Regions from separate parts of the Planococcus shenhongbingii genome, predicted to be linked through region 2. Evidence: predicted binding sites of a transcription regulator. Region 2 holds the regulator's gene; the other holds the start of a gene.

Region 1 (12,040 bases), 710 kb from region 2:
TCCCATTCCTTCCCTGTAAAATCCCGGCCTTCAAACGAAATCAGCTGATGGACTTTCTCGATGGCACCGATATGGGCGAGAAGCGCACCGATGGAGTTGTCATCCGCTCTATCCAAATAATCCAATTCGTTTTGCTTTAGTCCTGCAATATCATTCAATGTTGCAGCCCGCGTATGTTCCAATGTAAACGCAAGTTCCCCAATTTTATCCGCAAATCCTTCCAGCGGCTTTATCGTGTACTCCATCATTCCACTTCCTTCTGCATCTTTTTAAAATAGACGAGCGTCGCCTTGCTGTTCAATTTACGGCTGACGCCTGTCCGGACATACCCCGCCTTTTCATATAAATAACAATTGCCTTCTTCTTCAAGCAAGGTCGCAAGCTCCCATGTGTCGGCTTGCGGAAATGAATCTTCGGCCAGCTTCATCGCTTCCTGCGCAATTCCCTGTCCTTGAAAATCCGGATGAATAAACAAGGGGCTGATCCAGAATTGGCTTTCTTCTTTCCAATGGACGCGTATTGCTCCGCAGAACTCGCCATCTACAAAAATTTTGAAAAACTCGCTATCGGGACGGATGATGCGAGAAGCCACTTTTTCTATAGATTCATTTGCCGGACTGGTGTCATAATCCTGATATTTCTCCAGCAGCGGCTGGAAAGCTGCCACTTGCAGATTGAAAATGGATTTTGCATCCGATTCCTTTGCTTTTACCAGTTTTATTTCCATCGGATTCCCTCGCTTCTTTTAGCCATGCTAATGAATTGTAGGATACTATAATTTTGAAAATTCCATCATTAATTTTCGTAAATTAAAAAACTGCCTGCCCGGAACTTCTCCAGGCAAACAGTCGTGCTTTGCTATTAATATTCTTCCGTGCTGGTTTCAACGAGCATTGCAGTAAATACGATAAAGATTACCATCAACGACAGCAATGTTACGAACATTTCCCTCATCTCCTACCATGTTTTAAATCCTTCAGAGCCAGGCGGTGCGTGCTGGATCATACTGCTAAGCGGAATCGCATAAGCGATGAAAATCAGCGCAAACGCAATGCCGATCCAAATCTTCCAGTTTTCCAAAAACTTCGGTGAGCTTTCTCTGTCACTTTCAGCCAACGGAAACTCGACGATGTCTTCCGGTTTTACAGCTTTCGGTGAAAGGAACATTGTCATGACGACAATATATATTAATATCATCGCCGACAGGAACAGGATACTGCCCCCAATTGCCATGGTGACATGGCTTGTCACTATGCCGTCAAACCATTCCAATGCGGAAGGATGGTTGTTGTAAGCTGAATAAGCTGTCCGGCGCGGTGCACCCAGAAGCCCGAGTATGTGCTGGGCAGTCGACATCAGCAGCATGCCGATCGTCCAAGTGATGATCTGGACAAAACCAAGTGTCTGCATCGACTTCGTGAATTGGCGTCCTGTCAGATAGGGAATCAGCCAGAACGTCATTCCCATGAACGTCATCGCCACGGGTGTGCCGACTGTGATGTGGAAGTGGCCGACAATCCAGAGTGTGTTGTGGACGACTTCGTTCAATTGGAAACTTGCATTAATAATACCGCCGGCGCCGCCGGGAATGAAGAACGCCATTGCGATGAAAATCGATGTAAAGCGGACATCTTTCCATGGCAGCATTTTGAACCAGCCAAACAGACCTTTTGCGCCTTTTTTGCGTCCAGATGTTTCAAACGTCGCAAACATTGAGAACGCAGTCATGAGTGACGGAACAATAACCATGAATGTCAGCACAACCTGCAGAAACTTCCAGAAGTTCGAAATGCCGGGTTCAGTCAATTGGTGGTGGAAACCGACCGGAATCGAGAACAGAATGAACAAGACAAATGACAAACGCGCCAGTGAATCACTGAATACTTTCACGCCGAGAAGTTTCGGCACGATCAAATACCAGGCCATATAAGCCGGCAGCAGCCAGAAGTACACAAGCGGATGCCCAAAATACCAGAACAGTGAGCGGCTCAGTTCAACGTTGATGGTATCTGTCCAGCCGAACGCCCAAGGAATGTACTGGAACAGGACGGTTGCCACAACTCCGAGACAAGCAATAATCCATAAAACGAGTGTCGCGATGGTCATGAAAGCGAACAACGGGCTCATTTCACCTTTATGCTTCTTGCGCCATACCAGGTAATGCCCGATCAAGGCAAAGCTGCTGATCAACGTTCCGACCACATAGAGGGCCAGTCCGACATAGTACCAGCCGCTTGCTTTCAATGGCGCATAAAATGTATAAAGCACGGAAGCTTCTCCGATAACAATCATGACTGTTGCCATCACTGTACCGATCAATGTCACCCAGAAACCAATCCAGGAAAACAACCAGACTTTCGGGCCGAAAGTTCCTAGGGTTTTGCTCATGCCGGTAACAAAAAATCCAAAAATGAAAAACGCTGTATAAATAAGGGCAAGCAGCACACCATGTGCCGTTAAAATTTGATAGTAATCGAGCCAGGCAGGCAACTGCAAGGCATCATTCCGGATAAAAACCTGAAGCAAGCCGCATAACGTACCTATTAGAAATGCTATATACGCGACACCGATATTCCATATTGCGATTTTCCGATCTTGTGCAGCAATCATCTCAATACACCTCTATTTCGTTGAACATCATATGGTGGCCCGTACCGCAATATTCGTTGCAAAGAATCAAATACTTTCCAGGTTTCTCGAATGTGTAGGATTTAGTGGTAATCTGTCCGGGAACCACCATTAAATTGACTTTCGTGTTATCAATGGTAAAACTGTGGACGACATCCGTGCTGGTCACTTTAAAAATGATTTCTTTTCCGGCGGGCACTTTCAGTTCCGGTGCATTATAACCGAACGCCATGGATATGACCGCCACTTGGTACGTATCGTCATCAAGCTGTGTTACTCCCGGTTTGTCAAAAGGAGCCGTTTCATTTACTTTTTTGGGATCGATGGTTTCCATCCCTCCCGCTGGTGTGTGATCATGGGAAAATGCGCTGACTCCCACTACACTCAAAAACACCACCAAGGCGGCAACCCCGAAAGCCAGCCAGATTTTTTCATATTTATGAAGATGCATCTTAATCTACTCCTTTTCTCTTCCTGCATAGATAAACCGCCCGGCTCATCTTGCTACATACATTAAATAAACCGCAACCCACATGGCAATAATAACGATGCCCACGAAAAACACACTGATTAGCGTTCCTCTCAAATCGGCTTCCGGCTCCTGGATTTTTTTGCTCATTTTCCCTCACCTCTTATTATCCTTCTCTTGTGTCCAGAGTAATCCTTTAGTCACTAAAGCATTGTGATATATATCACACCTTCATTATTTTTTACAGCAGCTGTCAAATTTTAGACAAAAAAAGAAGCTGCACCGGATTTTCTTCCGGTGCAGCTTCTTTTTTCGCCTTATTTTTTTGCTTATGCCCAACTTCGGAGAGTTTATGCCCGACTTTCGCTAGTTTATGCCGAACTCTGAAGGGTTTATGCCCAACTCGGAGCGGTTTATGCCCAACTGACTGTTTCCTTCATTTCTCAATCAATTCTGCAAAAAGAAATCGGGCAGTTTTCGCAATTGATTTCGTCTTTTAAATGGCGAAGATCACGAATCAGCAGTTTTCCTTCTACTATTGAAACTTTTCCTTGTTTTTTCAAATCACTCAACAGACGGTTTACCACTTCACGTGTCATCCCGCAGAAATTGGCCAGCTCCTGATTAGTCAAAGCCATATCAATCAGAATACCGCCGTCTTTTTCCACCCCATAACTATTGCATAAACGGATCAATGTCGAATACAGCGCCCCTTTTTTGCCGTGCAGCATAAGGTCGCGGAATTTTGTCTGGGTCTTTTGCTGGTCAATCCCCATCCATTTCATAAACGCCACAGCCAGCCTGGAATTTTCGAGCAATGCATCTTCCAGGTCTTCTATAGCAATTTTTATGCAGACGACGTCTTCAATTGCTTTAGCATCCAGCATATAAAGCGGGTGATCCGAAAAGATAGTCACTTCTCCCACTAATTGGCCGGGTCCACAAATGCGTAAAGTCAGCTCTCTTCCATCAGGTGTGATTTTTCCAATTTGCACTTTTCCTGAACGAATAAGGTAAATGCCTTTGACGGTATCCCCTTCGCGGAATAAATAGGCGCCTTTTTTGTATTCTTTAATCATATGGCGTATAGACAGCAATTCTTTTAGTTCATCGGATATGTTTGAACTTATCGTTTTCCCTTTCATGCGATCACCTCGCTGCTACTTTGAATTTTCACGTCTTTCTATTGAATAAAGAGTAACATAATCTGTATTTAATAGCTTTACAATTTCCTGGGAGCTTTATGCCTGTTTATTTTTTGGACAAATTTTCCTTTAAATTTATTAAAAAGAGGGAACGCAGGTTTAACTGTCGAAGTATATCAGTATAGAGAAGGAGGAATTTAACATGACTATGCTATATAAAAAGATACTAGTCGCTGTAGATGGTTCTAAGGAAGCCGAACTGGCTTTTAGAAAGTCGGTAGGAATCGCAGCACGCAACCAGGCGGACTTATACTTAACCAGTATCATTGATAACCGCTCATTTGGGACAATCGAATCTTATGGCCGTGAATTCGCTGAAGAATCTAAAAGACAAGCGGAAAGTTTGCTGTCAGAATATAAAAACAAAGCAGTCGAAGCTGGAGCAACGGAGGTCCATATTGTAATTGAAATGGGTTCTCCTAAAACGCTGATTCCAGTGGATTTAGTTCGCCGCTTCAATATTGACCTGATCATTTGCGGAGCGACAGGTACCAATTCCGCTGAACGTATTTTTATGGGAAGTGTCTCTGAACGCATTGTTCGCGCCGCAAAATGTGACGTTTTAATTGTTCGGACAGAAGAAAAAGAAGCTTAAACCTTTTAAAATAATCTAAAAAAAGCTTTTCCTTTTAAATAAGGAAAGGCTTTTTTTGTGGCGATTATTCGAATTTCAAAGCGAATGGCGTTACTTAAGGCTTGCTCTTTTTTAAAAAATGATACATAACTGTAACAAAAAATAGATTTTTATGATGTTACAATACTATTGTCGGTTTTTTTTAGGCGGCTTTACCCGTTACTATATCGAGATTTTCAATCTACATACGGATTTATTATAGAGTCACATAGTTGGAAGGGGAAAAGAAAAGTGAATTTATTAACCAAATGCACAACCGCTGTAATTGCAGCCATCATGGCTTTGTCGATTTCGATTCCTGAAGCGAATGCAGATAAGCTAAGCGATTTGGAAAGCAAAAAGCAGCAAGTTGAACAGAAACAAAACGAATTGAACTCAGGCATCCAAAAAAAAGCAGGGCAAATTTCACAAAACCAGTCAAAGCTTGAAGAGATTGCCGGCAAAATTTTTGAATTGGACAATAAAATTCAAGAAACCCAAACAAAAATTGATGAGGTCCAAGCTCAGATTGATCAAACAAAAACAGAAATAGAAGCATTGCAAGCTTCCATTACAGAGCTGCAGCGCAAAATTGATGAAAGAACTGTCTTGCTGCAAGAACGTGCACGCGCGATTCAATTGAGCGGCGGATCTGTAGATTACATAGATGTATTGCTTGGCGCGAACAGCTTTATCGATTTTATCGACCGTTTTTCGGCAGTAAACACGTTAATTGAAGCCGACCGTGAAATCATGCGTGAACAAGCGGAAGATAAAAAATTGCTCGCTGAACAAAAAGCACAAGTGGAAGCGAAGCTGGCTGAACAGGAAGTCCGGAAAGCCGAGCTTGTGAATCTGAAAACTTCCCTTGATGGCCAGAAAAAAGAACAGGCACAGCTTGAAAAAGAATTGAAAGCCGAGCAAGAACGCTTGGCTAATGAAAAAGCGGCTTTGGAAAAAGAACACCAAAAACAAATGAACATCAGCGCTGGCTTGGAAAGCCAGATTGCTAAAGAACAAGCCCGCCTTGCCGAAGTGGCAAGACAAGCGGAATTGAAACGCCAGCGCGAAGCAGCAGCTGCCAGAAAAGCACAGGCGGCACGCAGCTCATCTGTTTCACAAGCTTCGATGGCGAGAGTCGGCAGCTCGACATTCATCAAACCGGCAGCTGGCCGCTATACATCCGGTTTCGGTGGACGCAACATCGGTGCAGGAGCAGAAAACCATTTAGGACTTGATATCGCAAATCCTACTGGAACAACAATTGTCGCTTCTGCAAGCGGGTATGTTTCATACGCTGGCTATATGGGCGGTTACGGAAATGTTGTCATCTTGACCCACTCGATTAATGGGCGGACATATTCAACTGTGTATGGCCACATGAACCGCCTCGGCACTTCTGTTGGACAAGCGGTTTCTCAAGGTCAGAAAATCGGCGAAATGGGAAGCACAGGACGCTCTACCGGTCCTCACCTTCACTTTGAAGTGCATATCGGTTCTTGGAACGGTGCACGTTCTAACGCAGTCAACCCGGCACCATATATCCGATAATAAAAACCAGCAGATATCTCTTAGATGCCTGCTGGTTTTAATATATAAAGAAACTATCATAAGCTTTTACATTTCGCTCCAGACGGACGCTTTCCGCGGGGTGCGGCCCTAAGCCTCCTCAGTCGCTGGCGCTCCCTGCGGGGTCTCAGGACTCGCACTATTCCCGCAGGAGTCGCCGTCTTCCGCTACATTCAACTTCTATTGTCATCTTTAGAGATTCTCTAAAAACATAATGTATGAGTAAGTTCTCTTTAATTGTTTCCTGCTCTCCAGATATGAAGCTAAGCAGCGGAGAAAACCTTACTGTCTCTGCATTGCACCTGCATCGCTGCGCAAGCTCGTCGCTAAGCTATTGGTGGAATGTCGATTAAGTGATGGAAATTAAAAACGAATTTTAACTTTTTTAACAAGCTAAAACCAGCAGACATCTTATGGATGCCTACTGGTTTTATTTTCTCTTGTCATTTACCGCCGTACAATTGCTGCAGTTCTTCTTCTTTCATCGTGAAGCGGTGCTCTTCTGCCGGGAAAGCGCCTGATTTTACTTCTTCAACGTAAGCACTGAGGCCGTTTTTCATAATTTCACCCGTCTCTGCATAGGAACGGACAAATTTCGGCAGATGATGCGATCCGTATTTCAATGTGTCATGGTACACCAGCACCTGGCCATCTGTTTCGGCACCTGCTCCGATGCCGATTACCGGAATCGATAAGGCTGCAGTTACTTCGCGTGCCAGCTGATAAGGGATGCATTCGAGGACCAGCATACAGGCCCCCGCCGCTTCGCATGCTTTCGCATCTTCGATAAGTTTTTGGGCCGCATGTGCTGTTTTTCCTTGCACTTTATAGCCTCCCAACACGCCTGCCGTCTGCGGCGTCAAGCCGAGATGCCCCACTACCGGAATGCCGGTGCGTGTCAGCAGTTTGATCACATCAATCACTTCATCGGCACCTTCAAGTTTCAACGCTTCCGCGCCGGTTTCCTGGAAAATCCGCATCGCCTGCTCAAGTGTCCGGTCAAGGCTTCCATGGTACGAGCCGAACGGCATATCGACCAGTAGAAACGTATCCCGTGCGCCTCTCCGTGTTGCTTTTCCGTGGTGAATCATGTCTTCAACCGTCACTTTCACGGTTGAATCATAGCCAAGAACGACCATGCCCAGTGAATCGCCAACCAGAATAACATCCACTCCCGATTCTTCCGCAAGTTTTGCTGATGGATAATCATAGGCCGTGAGCATGGCGATTTTCTCGCCTTGTGTCTTCATTTTGATAAATGATGCTGTGTTTTTCATTTTTTTCTCTCCTTCCGGGAGGAAAACCAGCCAAAAAGCCCGTCGGTCCCAAACTGGACAGACGGGCAGAAATTTAAAAAGTAGGTTTCTCCGTCCCTGTCAATTTCAGATCAAGGCAGAACTATGCGATTGCTGATATTAGGGGTTTTACCGGTGCAGTTCGGTTAAGATACTGCCCTCACCATCACTATATCAGATGTCATGCTGGAGTTACAATCTTCAGTTTTTAACAAAAAGCAAGGCTAAGTTTCCTAGCTTTACTTCTACAGAAAGAGAGAGTAAAATTTGAATAATCAGAGAACTATAGCGTTTCTGATTTGGAACTTGGGGTTAGTATCAAGGTAAGCTGTTCATGATTTAAATAGAGGCATTCACCTTTTGGTTGGATGTGGCAGATATTAGTGTTGTAAACAACGTCGAAAAGAATTTAGCGATTCTTTTCGGCTTTTTTGGCATTTGAAAAAGAAAGGATGGTGATTACAATGAAGTATATTGTTGACCACAATAAAAAACATGTCCATGAACAGCAATATGCACTCGGCCGGTGCTCAGTTGAAAACGTGCCTTTCGAATCTATAGAGTATACCAACTCACACGATTATATCAGAAGTCTTGAAAACGAAAAGTTCTATGTAAGATGCCCGTATTGCCATGAAGTTCCTCTTCTCATCGATTAATGATGCAAGTTAAAGAAGGAATAACAAAGAGGAATATCGACGTTGATATTCCTCCTTGTATTTTTTATGGAACTGCTATTCCAACGGTTCCAAAATAAGAACCAAATAGCCGATGTCCAGTTCAAAATTCCAGTCTACAAATGTCTCAATGATATTTCGTTTTAATAGGGGCTGCAAATTAGCTTCTGCTATTATTTTATATTCCAGTGGCCGTTTGGCTATCTTCCGTTCTTCCTCAAAACCATTTTTTATTAGTTCTTTTTCGAGCTGCAGTAGAATGCCCAATCGTCTGATTAAAACCGTTCGGTCATTCAACCAATAAATATATGTCTCGACCGGTTCTTTTTGTGCTTCCTAGCTGCCAATAATTATTTGCTTGTAAAATTCTTCTTCGTTTACATCCGGCGCCCATAGCCAATTTTCCTGCCCCTGTTCATCATCAAGGACCACTACAATCAATCCTGTTTTTTGCTCAAGATGCCAGTCTGCATAGATTTCTTTGACATTCAGTTCTGCAATTTTCCATAAGTTCAGTTTGATTTCCTGCTTCAGTTCATTCATCAGCAAATCCCTTGTTTCCAGCACCCGTTTCCATTCTTTTTGCTCGACCAGAATTCTTTCTGCCGGCGCTAAAAAACCGCGGAGATGAATAGCGATAAATGGCCCGGCAACCGTCACATACGTCGATGTTGGCACTTTGCCGAAATGAGTGCGCAGCAATGTAGAAAGGTCGCCTCCGATTTCACTTTGCAGTGTTTTTTCTTTCGGCATATGACAGCATCTCCCATTTTAATAAGTCTGCATTTCCTCGTAAAAGGCTTCAAGAATTTTTAGCGGCTCCTGTATTGTTCATATTTTTCCCTTTGCAAAAAAAAAAGCAAACCCTTTCTTTTTAAAGGATCTATTTTCCTTTTCAAAAATTAACTTCAGTAAGAAAAGCACTGTCCGCTTACAGGACAATGCTTTCTTCAAACTGATTCTACTCTCTTTTAAACTTACTGGCAGCGTTCCAAATCAATGAGCCCAAGCCTGCTATGGCTGCTGCCGTAAGTACAGGATGTTTGGCCGCTTTTACATTCCATCCCTCACGCTTTTCTTTTTCATGAATTATTAGTTGGAACCTGCCTTTATTAGGCACCGCTTTGTCAAAAGACTTGCTGCCGGAGTTGGACTGATTATTGGCCATCTTGAAACCCCTCCTGAACTCGTTATCTGCATAGTTCCCTTTTTTATATCTTTTCGCTGCTGCCCTTCACCCATAGCTCCAGCGGATTTTCCTGGTCCTCTGCCAGCGGCATCTGGGTCATGGACAAGCGTCGCTCCGCTTTTGGTTTTCTCAAATCTTCGTAGATGATTTGAGATTTTCCAAGGCCGGCCTGCACTGCTTCTTCGACTGAAGCACAATAATAAGCTTCCTCTATCCCGGCCATATACATCGCTGCCAAACACATCGGGCACGGCTCACCGCTGGCATACATAATACTCCCTGCCAGGCTGTCCGCCTTCAGCGCTTGCTGAGCACGCCGGATTGCCAGCATTTCAGCATGCCCGCTGACGTCTTGGATTTTATGCAATTCATTGACGCCTTCCGCCAGGATTTGGTTGTCTTTCACCAATACCGCTCCAAATGGCTGGCCGCCTTCGCGCACATTAGCGAGTGACAGCTCTACCGCTCTTTCCATAAATTGATCCACTTTAACTCCTCCAATACTTCTCGAATGTGCAGCAGCTTTTAAGCTCACGCGATATTCCAAGCTGAATCTGCCTATTCTTTATTCTCCTGCTCTTCCAATGAATACAAATACACATCCTTGCCAGCCAATTGAATGTCCTTTTCCAACGCCATTCCAATATGTTCCGCTACTTTCATGGACCCTATGTTTTCCGGCTGAATCAAAGAAATAAAGCGCTTCTTGCCCAGTTGCCTGATTCCGTAATCCCGGAGTGCTTTCGCGGCTTCTGCAGCATAGCCTTGCCTCCAATAGTCCTTGGCAATCCAATAGCCAATTTCCAGTTCCTCTATCCCTTCAATCGTTTGTTTCACAAGCCCGGCATGGCCTATTGGTATATTATCTTCCTTGCGGATAAGCACCCGGAGGCCCAGTTCAGGGTTTTCCTTATAGGAGCGGTAAATCCAATACAAAAACTCTATAGCCCCTTCCCGGTTGCGGGTCTGCCCATTTCCGATAAAGCGGACCACTTCCGGATCGGCTAAAAGGGAATAAAGGAAATTGAAATCCTCATCCCGGTACTGGCGGAATTCAAGCCTTGCGGTTTCAAATTTCATGACCGGCTTTCCTTTCCCATCAGCCTTTGAACGAACTAGCGGATAAATGGTCGCTTTTGGCCATTTGGCTTTCCACTCTTTTTTACGCAAGCGGCTTTCATAAATGGCTGCCAGCTCTTTGTTCGCCTTGAAATGTGGAGTTGGTTTCACTTTTAAACCCAGAGCGTCATTGATACCGCAAGGAGCCGCCAACTCCAGCCGATTTTCTTCACTTAATTTCACGCCTAAAGCCGTCGCTGTTTCTGGGAATTTTGAAATAGCATCAACAGCGGAAGTATACGGCGCTAAGCCATTGATCCGGTGCATGCGTGCCTGGTTTTTGACGGACCACGGCAAATCTGGAAGGAGCGCGTGTAATTGCTGCTCGAATTTCTTTTCCACAGATTCTTCTGTATTGGATCTGTCAAAATAGATGACATCAATATCTGCTAAAGCTGTCCGTTCGCCATACTCATGAAGGACGTCCCATATTTTAGAGCGCACAAAACCCGCACATATCCACCAATCCGGCAATTCCAATGTTTTTACCGCTGAGAGGATTTCCATCATCCAAGCATCTTTCTGGATAGCCGAAATGATTTCCCGTTCGTTTTTAATCATAATGCACTCCTTTTATTCGTTTTTATTGATGGGAAACCAAGTCTGCCCTGCACCTCCGCTATTTCGAGCCCAAAAACTCAGTCGGAAGTTCTTCTTCAAGCACTTGCCCGTCAAAAGACACCCGGTAAGCTTTGGCATCTGGCCTTGAACTCACGATACGGTGAATTTCTTGGCCGATATAATGGATGGCCGCTCCATCATCCGCTGCCACTCCGCTCTGAATGGTTCCAGAAGCAATCAGTTTCTGATACGTTGGGCGTCTTTCTGCTTCTCCATCATAATGCGGACAATTGCTGCCTTTAAGAAAACCGAGGCTTCGGATCGGCTCAAGCTGATCTCCGAATGAATCCGTTACGCCGTCTTCAAACCAGCAAAGGGAACCCGCACTGATTCCAGCCAGCACGATGCCCTGCTCCCAGGCTTTCCGCAAAATACTGTCCAGCCCCCATTCTTTCCAGAGAACCAGGAGGTTTTTGGTATTTCCCCCGCCGACGTAAATGATGTCTTTTTCCAAAACAAATGCTTCCAAGTCTTTTGCCGGTGGTTTAAATAGCGATAAATGTGAAGGAACGCAATTCTGTCCATTGAAAAAATCATAAAAGTTGGAAATGTATTGATCGGAATCTCCGCTCGCAGTAGGCACAAAGCAGATCTTCGGCTCTGTCTTTCCTGCTTGGTCCATTATGTATCGGTCAAGCAGAGGGTTCTCCGGTTC
Region 2 (12,040 bases):
TGTTACATCATGCCGCCCATGCCGCCCATATCAGGCATTCCGCCGCCCATTGCTGAAGCTGGTTCAGGAATGTCTGCTACAACTGCTTCAGTCGTCAAGAACATTGCTGCAACAGAAGCTGCGTTTTGCAATGCTGAACGCGTTACTTTAGTTGGGTCAACGATTCCTTCTGCCAGCATATTGACCCACTGGCCGTTAGCTGCGTTGAAGCCGATGCCGACTTCTTCTGATTTCAGGCGGTGAACGATGATCGATCCTTCAAGGCCTGCGTTTGTTGCGATTTGGCGAACTGGCTCTTCAAGTGCACGAAGAACGATGTTGATGCCCGTTGCTACGTCGCCTTCTTGAGACTCAAGAAGTTCTGCCACTTGGTTGTAAACGTTGATAAGAGCAGTACCACCACCCGCAACGATACCTTCTTCAACTGCTGCGCGAGTTGCGTTCAATGCATCTTCAATGCGAAGTTTGCGTTCTTTCAACTCAGTTTCAGTAGCTGCTCCGACTTTGATGACTGCAACGCCGCCAGCCAGTTTAGCCAAGCGCTCCTGCAATTTCTCTTTGTCGAATTCAGAAGTTGTTTCTTCCAATTGGCTGCGGAGTTGAGATACGCGGCCAACGATTTTCGCTTGGTCTCCAGCACCTTCAACGATTGTTGTGTTCTCTTTTGAAACAACAACTTTAGAAGCGCGTCCAAGTTGAGTGATGTTTGTGGATTTCAGCTCTAGGCCAAGATCTTCAGTGATCACTTCAGCGCCAGTCAATGTTGCGATGTCTTCCAGCATAGCTTTGCGGCGGTCACCAAATCCAGGAGCTTTAACAGCTACTGCATTGAATGTTCCACGCAATTTGTTTACTACTAATGTAGCAAGTGCTTCGCCTTCAACGTCTTCCGCAACGATCAATAGCGGTTTGCTTTGTTGCACAACCTGCTCCAACACAGGAAGGATTTCCTGGATGTTTCCGATTTTCTTATCTGTCACCAAGATGAATGGGTTGTCTAGGACAGCTTCCATTTTCTCAGAATCTGTTACCATGTAAGGTGATTGATATCCGCGGTCGAATTGCATACCTTCCACGACATCAAGTTCAGTTGTGAAGCCACGGGATTCTTCCAACGTGATAACGCCGTCGTTGCCAACGCGCTCCATTGCTTCAGCGATCAAGTTGCCTACTTCATCGTCTCCAGAAGAAATCGCTGCAACTTGTGCAATTGATTCTTTTCCTTCGATTTGCTGGGAAACAGCTTTCAAGCCTTCAACAGCACTTTCTACTGCCATTTCAATACCGCGGCGGATGCCGACAGGGTTTGCGCCAGCTGTAACGTTTTTCAAGCCTTCACGGATCATAGCCTGCGCTAGAACCGTTGCAGTTGTCGTACCGTCACCTGCGATGTCGTTTGTCTTAGAAGCTACTTCAGCAACCAATTTCGCGCCCATGTTTTCAAATGCGTTTTCAAGTTCGATTTCTTTCGCAATGGTTACACCATCGTTCGTGATAAGAGGTGAACCGAATTTCTTCTCAAGTACAACGTTGCGCCCTTTTGGCCCAAGCGTCACTTTTACTGCATCTGCTAATTTATCAACACCAGCAGCCATTAAACTGCGTGCATCTTCGCTGAATTTAATTTCTTTTGCCATCTGTAGTTTCCTCCTCTATCTAATTACCATTCTAAATTAAAATAGTTTACTAAGTGATATGAAGTAAGGCAGCGTAGACGCCAGCGGGAAAGCGAAGCTGGCTTGCTTCATATCAACACTACAATTTTTTAGCCTAATACCGCTAAAATATCGTTTTCGCGTAAGATCAAGTATTCATTGCCTTCATATTTAAGTTCAGTGCCTGCGTATTTTGAGAAGATGATCCGGTCGCCTTCTTTGACTTCCAGTTCAGTGCGCTGTCCATTGTCACGGATAACTCCATTACCTACAGCGATCACTTTGCCTTCCTGCGGTTTTTCCTGTGCCGAACCCGGCAGTACAATTCCGCTTGAAGTCTTTTCTTCTGCTTCTACAAGCTCAATAATTACGCGATCTCCTAATGGTCTTAACAATTGAAACACCCTCCTCAGATTATCTATATCGTTTCCATTAGCACTCTAACACCGAGAGTGCTAACCCACTTCTCAGTTTAATAAAATCCCTTGCCTTTTGCAAGTCTAAACATTCACTTTTTTTTATTCTTTGCGGTTACGTTTTGAAACCTCTACAATAGTAGTAATCCGTGAAACGAAAGGAAATCTGTGTATGAAAATAAATGTAAAAGCTAAAGCTGATACAGACCGCTCCGGCAAACAGAAGTTTAGCGTTAAAGCGAGCCGGAAAGGCAAAAAGACGCCGCTATATGTATTGCTGATTTTTATAGCTGTGCAGCTGCTACCGATTTTATTTATTGCACCGACACTGAATTATTTCCGTGGCCAAGGATTGGATGAAGCTACCGCATTAGCCTCTACTTCCGGCTGGCTGATTGTGTTCACTATGGGCGTCGGGTTTATTGTGACCATGATTGTCATTTTACGCGACAAGCGGTTTTTCGATATTTGGAAAGGCAAAAAATCAAGCCTTCTTGCTGCAGTCGGCTGGGGTGTCCTCGGCTTTCTGTTATTGCTGATCGGACAATCTATTGCGGCCATGATTGAAATGGCCATCGGCATCGAAGCTGGATCTGAAAACACCATGGCACTCGTCAATATCGCTGAAGTGGTTCCAATGGCAATCCTCGCGGTTGTATTATTCGGGCCGATACTGGAAGAACTTGTCTTCCGCCGTGTCGTGTTTGGTTCATTGAACCAGACCACCAACTTCTTTGTAGCCACTGCTGTCAGCGCCTTGGTTTTCGCCCTCGTCCATATGGAGTTCAGCCATTTGCTGCTGTACTTCACCACGGGTCTTGTGCTGGCATTCCTTTACCAAAGGACAAAACGCATCATCACTCCGATTATTGCGCACATCATGTTGAACGGCTATGTTATGCTGATTCAATTGAATATGGATAAAATCGAGAACTTCCTGAAGCAGCTCGAAAATATTCAGTAATGAACAAAGCAGAAAAGCCTTCCCCGAATTGATTCGGCGGAAGGCTTTTCTATTGCTGCTTGATTTGGTAAATAAGTGTTTGCAGTTCTACAGACAAGTCGATTGTCTGCACACGGATATGATCCGGAACCGAGATGCGGACAGGAGTGAAATTCAAGATGCCTTTAATGTCCGTTTTCGCGAGGCGGTCCGTGACTTCTTGGGCAGAGCGTGAAGGCACGGTCAATATGACCAGTTCAATCCCTAATTCCTTCATCTTTTCTTCAATGCGGTCCGGATGGTACGTATCAATACCACTGATCCTTTCCCCTTCATACGGCGAGTTTGAATCGAATGCCAGAACAATCTTGGTATTGTGGTTGCGCTGGAAATTGTACTTTAAAAACGCACTTCCCAAATTCCCGACGCCAATCAGCGCCACATTGGTCGCTTCGTCCTGGTCGAGGGTTTTCCGGAAAAATGCAAGCAGGTCCTGAACATCATAGCCATACCCTTTTTTGCCGAAAGCGCCCAAATGGGAAAAATCCCGGCGAATGGTCGCCGAGTCGATTTTCATCGCTTCACTTAATTCCTGGGAGGAAATCCGTTTTTGTCCCGCGTTCGCGAAATTCTGGAGAAAACGGTAATAAAGCGGCAATCGTTTAGTTGTGGCTTGCGGAATTTTTGATGGTTCATGTAACATGCAACGTTACCTCCTGCGGTTATATAAGAAACTTCACTTAGTAGGATTTTCTTCATCCTTACTGACCATTAAAGCGGAATCAAATCGATTTTATCTTACATGAGGCGGCTCGATATGTAAAGCTGGCTTGATTGCGAACAACCCGCCCATCGGCTACACTTAGAGAGAATAGAGGTGACCCACATGATTGTATTACAAGTAAACCAAGTCCATAAATCGTTTGGCGCAGATGAAATCCTCTCCGGCGTCAAACTGGAAGTCCAACACCGCGACCGCGTTGCACTCGTGGGCCGCAACGGCGCAGGAAAATCAACTTTGCTAAAAATCATATCCGGTGAAATGTCTTACGACAGCGGCGATATCATCATGCCGAAAGACTTGACTATCGGCTATTTGGAACAACAAACCGATCTGGAATCAGAAGCGACCGTTTGGGACGAAATGATGACGATTTTCAGTCATTTCCGTGAACAGGAAGCAAAGCTTCGCCAACTCGAAGCACAAATGGCAGACCCGGCCGTTTATGATGATTCCGCACAATATGAAAAAGTCATGCAGGAATACGATACATTGCAGCACGATTTCAAAGATGCAGGCGGCTATCAGTTTGAAGCCGACACCCGAGCCATCCTTCACGGCATGAAATTCTATGCCGAAGACTATGAGAAAAAAGTGGTTTCCTTATCAGGGGGACAAAAAACGCGTCTGATGCTCGCTAAACTGCTGCTCAGCAAACCACAGCTATTGATTCTCGATGAGCCGACCAACCACTTGGACATTGAAACCTTGAGTTGGCTCGAGAATTATTTAAAAAACTATCCGGGCGCTTTGCTGATTGTTTCGCATGACCGCTACTTCCTCGATCAAGTGGTAACGCTTGTCTATGAAGTATCCCGTCACCGCGTCAAAAAGTATACCGGCAACTATAGCCGCTACCTCGATGAAAAAGCGAAGCAATACGAACTCGACTTAAAGCAATTCGAGAAGCAGCAGAGCGAAAAAGCAAAGCTTGAAGATTACGTCCAGCGCAACCTGGTCCGTGCCTCTACCACTAAAATGGCACAAAGCCGCAGACGGGTTCTGGAGAAAACCGACTGGATGGGTGCACCGGACGGCGACGAAAAATCCGCGCGTTTCGGTTTCACTATTGAGAAACAAAGCGGCAACGATGTCTTGAATGTCCAATCCCTTGCCATCGGCTACGGCAGCCAGCCGGTTTCTGAGAATATCTCACTGAAGCTGTACCGCCAGGATAGTCTGGCACTTGTCGGACCCAATGGCGTTGGCAAATCGACGCTCCTGAAAACGATTATGAAAGAACTGAAACCACTCGCCGGCACAGTCCATTACGGCACCGGCATCCAGTTCGGCTACTATGACCAAGAACAAGCCAACTTAAAAGGCAACAAGCTCGTCTTGAATGAATTATGGGATGATTATCCGCATATCAACGAAAAAGACATCCGCGGCATTTTAGGGCGCTTCCTGTTTTCAGGAGACGACGTATTGAAACCGATATCCACGCTTTCAGGCGGTGAAAAAGCTCGTGTCGCGCTCGCAAAATTGATGATGCAAAAAGCCAATGTGCTGCTGCTTGATGAGCCAACTAACCACTTGGATCTTGACAGCAAAGAAGTACTGGAAAATGCCTTGCTCGATTACCCGGGTACAATTTTATTTGTTTCCCACGATCGGTATTTTATGAACCGCCTTTCCACTAAAGTTGTGGAATTGACCCAAAGCGGCACCACTGAATACTTGGGCAACTACGACTATTACGTGGAAAAGAAACTGGAAATGGAAGAGCTGCAAGCACTCGAAGATGCAGAAAAAGCTGTCGTAGCCACAACGGTTCCAGTAACCACCACTTCACAAATCAATAAAGAAGCAAAAAAATTGGAACGCCAGTTGCAGCGCCAAACAGATGAAACCGAGCAGGAAATGGAAAAGCTTGATCAGCAAATCGCCGAGATTGAAGAATTGCTGTGTAAGCCGGAAGTTTTCCAGAATCATGAAAAAGTCCTTCCACTTCAAAACCAGCTCGATAGCTTGAAAGAAGCGCATGAAGAAAAAATGCTGGCGTGGCTGGAATTGCAAGAACAGCTTGAAAAAGTCGATCATTGACCGCATACTCATGTATGCGGTTTTTCTTTTTCTATATATAGGTCAATACCTTTTTGTGAAATATTTGTTTCCACAAAGTTGCTCACAATCCCCAAGTGATTAAATCAACTATCAACAGGGTTTTCCACATTGTCCACAGTTTTTTTAAATGTTATCCACATAGTTTTCCCAATTCTAGTACACAAGATATAGAAAAAGGGCTGTTTTTCAGAAAGTTATGAACATGTTATGCACAAATTGTGCATAAGTACAAACGTTCTCTATTGACAGCAAACGTATTTTTTGTCCATAAAATAGTCTGAAAACAACAAAAAAAGCTCAGTTGAAACCTTTTTCCGGTTTCGACTGAGCTTTTATTTCCACGAAGTTAAAGCCATTCCTGGACGGCCGTTCATCGCCATATTTCCCGTAATTCCATTTTCGAACATGACGGTACCTGCCGCCGCAATCATTGCTGCATTGTCTGTACAAAGCGGCAGCGACGGGATAAAGAATGGAATGCCTTTTTTCTCAAAAGCTGCAGATAAAGAAGTTCTAAGCCCTTTATTCGCCGCTACCCCACCGGCTGCAATCACTTGGTTCACCTTGTACTGTTCAGCAGCGCGAAGGGCCTTGGCAGTCACCACTTCAACTACGCTGTTTTGGAAGCCGGCAGCCACATGTTCAGGCGGTACCGCTTCGCCGCGCTGTTTGGCATTATGCATATAATTTAACACAGAAGATTTTAATCCACTGAAACTGAAATCATAAGAGCCTTCTTCCAGCCATACCCGCGGAAAATCAATGGCGCCATCGCTTTGATGCGCCAAGCGGTCAATATGCGGACCACCTGGATAAGGAAGATTCAGCGTTCTCGCCACTTTATCGTAAGCTTCTCCTGCTGCATCATCACGGGTTTCCCCGATCACTTCAAAGCTTCCATGCTCTTCCATATAGATAAGCTCCGTATGCCCGCCTGAAATAACAAGGGCCAGCAGCGGGAACTCCATTTCCTGTTCCAAACGGTTGGCATAAATATGTCCGGCAATGTGATGGACGCCGACAAGTGGCAGGCCATGAGCAAATGCAAAAGCTTTTGCTGCATTCACGCCGATTAACAATGCACCTACTAGACCAGGGCCTTCAGTGACTGCGACGGCATCTAACTGATGCGGCTCCATATTAGCCCGTGATAAAGCTTCTTCAATCACAATCGTGATTTGCTCAACATGATGCCGGGAAGCGATTTCCGGTACCACGCCGCCAAATCGTTTATGGCTTTCTATTTGAGACGCCACGACATTTGAAATGATTTCCCGGCCGTTTTTAACAATAGAAGCTGCCGTTTCGTCGCAACTCGTTTCAATTCCTAGTATATAGATATCTTTATTCATTAAAATTCACCCACATCACTATGGCATCTTCCAGATTGTCGGTATAATACCGCTTTCGGATCCCACCATTTTTAAATCCTAATTTTTGATACAGATTCTGCGCCACGGTGTTGCTGACTCTTGCCTCGAGTGTCATCAGGATTGCCCCGTGTGCTTTTGCAGTTTCTATTGCTGCCTTCATCAACCGCTCGCCAAGCTTCTTCCCTCGTTCTTCCGGATGGATAGCGATATTCGTTACATGGCATTCGTCCAAAACGAGCCACATCCCACAATAACCTACAATTCCTTTGTCTGTTTCAGCAACTACATAATAGGCATTTTCGTTATGCAGCATTTCGTAGAAAAAAGACTCTTTCGTCCAAGGTAAAGTAAAAGACAATTTTTCAATTTCGTATACTTCATCAATATCTTTTACCGTCATTTTGCGAAATATTACATCGGTGCTCATGACACTTGGCCTTCTTGGCTTTTAATATAATTGGCTTCTGCTTCTGTAATGCGCTGGTATTCAGGAACCGCATGATGGACATCCTCTGCCGCTACATCCTTTGCCAGCATGATCAAGTTCACAGCGCGCGGCAACCGGTTCTGAGGGGCGCTGAAAAGAGCCAGATCGCCCATAGCTTCACGAATAACCCCTTCATGTACCGCAATATCAATTCCGGTGAATAAAACCGGTTTGTTGAGTATTTTGACTTTCTCCAAAAACTCTTTCAAATCACTGTGCTGATCTTCAATCACTGACTCCAGACTATGCCCAGCGTAAAGACCAGTAAAGACCGTACCTCTGCGGGCATCCATAATTGGGCAAATCAAGCCGTCAAAATGTTGTCCATTTGCTGCCAGAACTTTTAAGCTCGAGACCAGGTGAAGCGGAATTTTCAGTGACCATGCAAGTGTTTTAGCAATCGTCAAACCGATCCGGACTCCAGTATATGAACCAGGGCCTTCTGCCACTGCAATATGCGTCAAATCTTTTGGGGTAATTTTCGCTTTTTTCATCATTTCTTCAATAGCGGGCATCGCCGTCAAAGAATGATTGATTTTTAAATTAGTGGTTTCTTCTATTAGAACGGTATCATCTGACATCAGCGCAATTGCCAATGGAGAATTCGAGGTATCAATTCCTAAATAAATCATGATAAATTTAGCTCCTTGCACAAAATTTCATATCGTGGTCCAATCGGTCGAAGCTCAATGATTCGGCTTTCTTCCGACTTCCGGATAATGTTGATTTCCAAACGTTCATTTGGAAGGTATTCTTCGATGAATTTAGCCCATTCGATAACAGAAACCGCCTGGCTTTCAAACAGTTCATCAAAGCCAATGTCTTCATCGCTATTTTCTAACCGGTACACATCAAAATGGTTTAAATCCAGATCCCCTTCGTACTGCTTCAAAATAGTAAACGTCGGGCTGTTTACCATCCGCTCTATGCCAAGCCCTTTGGCCAGCCCTTTTGTGAATGTAGTTTTTCCAGCTCCCAGATCTCCTTCAAGCGTCAAAAGATCCTGCGGTTTTAAAAAGCCCGCAAGTTTAGCCGCAAATTCTTCAGTTTCTTCAGGAGAATTAACTTCTATTGTATAAATCATTATAGGCCACCTCGTTTGAGTCTTAACATAGTTTAGCGAAGAAATAGCAGTAAATCAAAATATATTCCTTCAGAAGCGCTTTTAAGAAAAGAAGCACTGGCTTTTTTTATCATTTTTCTATTTAAAACAAAAAAAATAAACACAGCGAGATCGCTGTGTTTACCTTAAAAATAACGGTCCCGACCGGGATCGAACCGGCGATCTCCTGCGTGACAGGCAGGCATGTTAACCGCTACACCACGGGACCAAAAAAAAAACAGACCAGCGACGTCCTACTCTCACAGGGGGAAACCCCCAACTACCATTGGCGCAAAAGAGCTTAACTGCCGTGTTCGGGATGGGAACGGGTGTGGCCTCTTTGCCATCGTCACTGGACTCTTTTTTTAGGAGTGCTTGCGCCCTCAAAACCGGATATGCGACATTGAAAAAACGTATTTGGTTAAGTCCTCGATCGATTAGTATTCGTCAGCTGCACGCGTCGCCGCGCTTCCACCCCGAACCTATCTACCTCATCGTCTTTGAGGGATCTTACTTGCTTGCGCAATGGGAAATCTCATCTTGAGGGGGGCTTCGTGCTTAGATGCTTTCAGCACTTATCCCGGCCACACATAGCTACCCAGCGATGCCCCTGGCGGAACAACTGGTACACCAGCGGTGTGTCCATCCCGGTCCTCTCGTACTAAGGACAGCTCCTCTCAAATTTCCTGCGCCCGCGACGGATAGGGACCGAACTGTCTCACGACGTTCTGAACCCAGCTCGCGTACCGCTTTAATGGGCGAACAGCCCAACCCTTGGGACCGACTACAGCCCCAGGATGCGATGAGCCGACATCGAGGTGCCAAACCTCCCCGTCGATGTGGACTCTTGGGGGAGATAAGCCTGTTATCCCCGGGGTAGCTTTTATCCGTTGAGCGATGGCCCTTCCATGCGGAACCACCGGATCACTAAGCCCGTCTTTCGACCCTGCTCGACCTGTCCGTCTCGCAGTCAAGCTCCCTTGTGCCTTTACACTCTGCGAATGATTTCCAACCATTCTGAGGGAACCTTTGGGCGCCTCCGTTACTCTTTAGGAGGCGACCGCCCCAGTCAAACTGCCCGCCTGACACTGTCTCCCACCCCGATCAGGGGTGCGGGTTAGAATTTCAATACAACCAGGGTAGTATCCCACCGACGCCTCCCCCGAAGCTGGCGCTCCGGGCTCAAAGGCTCCTACCTATCCTGTACAAGTTGCACCAAAAGTCAATATCAGGCTACAGTAAAGCTCCACGGGGTCTTTCCGTCCTGTCGCGGGTAACCTGCATCTTCACAGGTACTATAATTTCACCGAGTCTCTCGTTGAGACAGTGCCCAGATCGTTACGCCTTTCGTGCGGGTCGGAACTTACCCGACAAGGAATTTCGCTACCTTAGGACCGTTATAGTTACGGCCGCCGTTTACTGGGGCTTCAGTTCGCACCTTCGCTTGCGCTAAGCACTCCCCTTAACCTTCCAGCACCGGGCAGGCGTCAGCCCCTATACGTCACCTTACGGTTTGGCAGAGACCTGTGTTTTTGCTAAACAGTCGCCTGGGCCTATTCACTGCGGCTCTCTCGGGCTGTAACACCCTACCAGAGCACCCCTTCTCCCGAAGTTACGGGGTCATTTTGCCGAGTTCCTTAACGAGAGTTCACTCGCTCACCTTAGAATTCTCTTCTCGCCTACCTGTGTCGGTTTGCGGTACGGGCACCTCCCGCCTCGCTAGAGGCTTTTCTTGGCAGTGTGAAATCAGGGACTCCAGGGCATACGCCCCTTGCCGTCACCGCTCAACGTTATGGAAATGGGATTTGCCTCATTTCCCGCCTCACGGCTTGGACGCGCTCAACCAACGGCGCGCTCGCCTTATCCTTCTGCGTCCCCCCATTGCTCAAACGGCGGGGAGGTGGTACAGGAATATCAACCTGTTGTCCATCGTCTACGCCTATCGGCCTCGACTTAGGTCCCGACTGACCCTGAGCGGACGAGCCTTCCTCAGGAAACCTTGGGCATTCGGTGGACGGGATTCTCACCCGTCTTTCGTTACTCATACCGGCATTCTCACTTCTAAGCGCTCCACGAATCCTTCCGGTTCCGCTTCAACGCCCTTAGAACGCTCTCCTACCACGGACATCGTTGATGTCCATCCACAGCTTCGGTAATCCGTTTAGCCCCGGTACATTTTCGGCGCAGTGTCACTCGACCAGTGAGCTATTACGCACTCTTTAAATGATGGCTGCTTCTAAGCCAACATCCTGGTTGTCTAAGCAACGCCACATCCTTTTCCACTTAACGGATATTTGGGGACCTTAGCTGGTGGTCTGGGCTGTTTCCCTCTTGACTACGGATCTTATCACTCGCAGTCTGACTCCCAAGCATAAATCACTGGCATTCGGAGTTTGTCTGAATTCGGTAACCCGGGATGGGCCCCTAGTCCAAACAGTGCTCTACCTCCAGGATTCTCAATCTTGAGGCTAGCCCTAAAGCTATTTCGGAGAGAACCAGCTATCTCCAGGTTCGATTGGAATTTCTCCGCTACCCACACCTCATCCCCGCACTTTTCAACGTGCGTGGGTTCGGGCCTCCAGTAAGTGTTACCTTACCTTCACCCTGGACATGGGTAGATCACCTGGTTTCGGGTCTACAACTGCATACTCATTCGCCCTGTTCAGACTCGCTTTCGCTGCGGCTCCGACTTCTCATCTTAACCTTGCATGCAATCGTAACTCGCCGGTTCATTCTACAAAAGGCACGCCATCACCCATGAACGGGCTTTGACTAGTTGTAGGCACACGGTTTCAGGATCTGTTTCACTCCCCTTCCGGGGTGCTTTTCACCTTTCCCTCACGGTACTGGTTCACTATCGGTCACTAGGGAGTATTTAGCCTTGGGAGATGGTCCTCCCGGATTCCGACGGAATTTCACGTGTTCCGCCGTACTCAGGATCCACTCAGGAGGGCACGCCTTTTCGGCTACGGGGCTGTTACCCAGTGTCGCGGACCGTTCCAGGTCGCTTCGCCTAACGCGTGCTTTTGTAACTCCGTATTGAGTGTCCTACAACCCCAAGAGGCAAGCCTCTTGGTTTGGGCTGTTCCCGTTTCGCTCGCCGCTACTCAGGGAATCGCATTTGCTTTCTGTTCCTCCAGGTACTTAGATGTTTCAGTTCCCTGGGTCTGCCTTCTCATGTGCTATGAATTCACACATGGATCCTGCCCCATTACG

The links. Region 2 encodes Rex, which represses fermentation and respiration genes when NADH is low (regulators of the CRP and FNR family bind a similar motif). Its sites were predicted from a motif close to TTGTGAAATATTTCACAA; they were not measured.
Region 1: QWY16_RS18470 (cytochrome C oxidase subunit II) is a predicted target of Rex. The motif match lies at 3,309-3,326, and genes of this name have one in related genera.

The regions. Positions count from the first base shown of each region.
Region 1 covers NZ_CP129235.1:3,803,216-3,815,255, forward strand. Annotated here, with positions in the region: gene QWY16_RS18450 (DinB family protein) at 1-248, opposite strand, end outside; gene QWY16_RS18455 (GNAT family N-acetyltransferase) at 245-727, opposite strand; gene QWY16_RS18460 (b(o/a)3-type cytochrome-c oxidase subunit 1) at 958-2,610, opposite strand; gene QWY16_RS18465 (cytochrome c oxidase subunit II) at 2,612-3,079, opposite strand; gene QWY16_RS18470 (cytochrome C oxidase subunit II) at 3,125-3,247, opposite strand; gene QWY16_RS18475 (Crp/Fnr family transcriptional regulator) at 3,541-4,176, opposite strand; gene QWY16_RS18480 (universal stress protein) at 4,445-4,897, shown strand; gene QWY16_RS18485 (murein hydrolase activator EnvC family protein) at 5,168-6,466, shown strand; gene panB (3-methyl-2-oxobutanoate hydroxymethyltransferase) at 6,928-7,761, opposite strand; gene QWY16_RS18495 (hypothetical protein) at 8,244-8,438, shown strand; gene QWY16_RS18500 (Na-translocating system protein MpsC family protein) at 8,793-9,209, opposite strand; gene QWY16_RS18505 (hypothetical protein) at 9,418-9,624, opposite strand; gene QWY16_RS18510 (nucleoside deaminase) at 9,668-10,132, opposite strand; gene QWY16_RS18515 (GNAT family N-acetyltransferase) at 10,204-10,725, opposite strand; partial or broken gene QWY16_RS18520 (nucleotidyltransferase family protein) at 10,768-11,328, opposite strand; gene QWY16_RS18525 (Type 1 glutamine amidotransferase-like domain-containing protein) at 11,384-12,040, opposite strand, start outside.
Region 2 covers NZ_CP129235.1:535,825-547,864, reverse strand. Annotated here, with positions in the region: gene groL (chaperonin GroEL) at 3-1,637, opposite strand; gene groES (co-chaperone GroES) at 1,766-2,050, opposite strand; gene QWY16_RS02885 (CPBP family intramembrane glutamic endopeptidase) at 2,244-3,035, shown strand; gene QWY16_RS02880 (redox-sensing transcriptional repressor Rex) at 3,085-3,717, opposite strand; gene QWY16_RS02875 (ABC-F family ATP-binding cassette domain-containing protein) at 3,901-5,841, shown strand; gene tsaD (tRNA (adenosine(37)-N6)-threonylcarbamoyltransferase complex transferase subunit TsaD) at 6,195-7,214, opposite strand; gene rimI (ribosomal protein S18-alanine N-acetyltransferase) at 7,207-7,662, opposite strand; gene tsaB (tRNA (adenosine(37)-N6)-threonylcarbamoyltransferase complex dimerization subunit type 1 TsaB) at 7,659-8,354, opposite strand; gene tsaE (tRNA (adenosine(37)-N6)-threonylcarbamoyltransferase complex ATPase subunit type 1 TsaE) at 8,351-8,806, opposite strand; tRNA gene QWY16_RS02850 (tRNA-Asp) at 8,981-9,053, opposite strand; rRNA gene rrf (5S ribosomal RNA) at 9,066-9,181, opposite strand; rRNA gene QWY16_RS02840 (23S ribosomal RNA) at 9,242-12,040, opposite strand, start outside.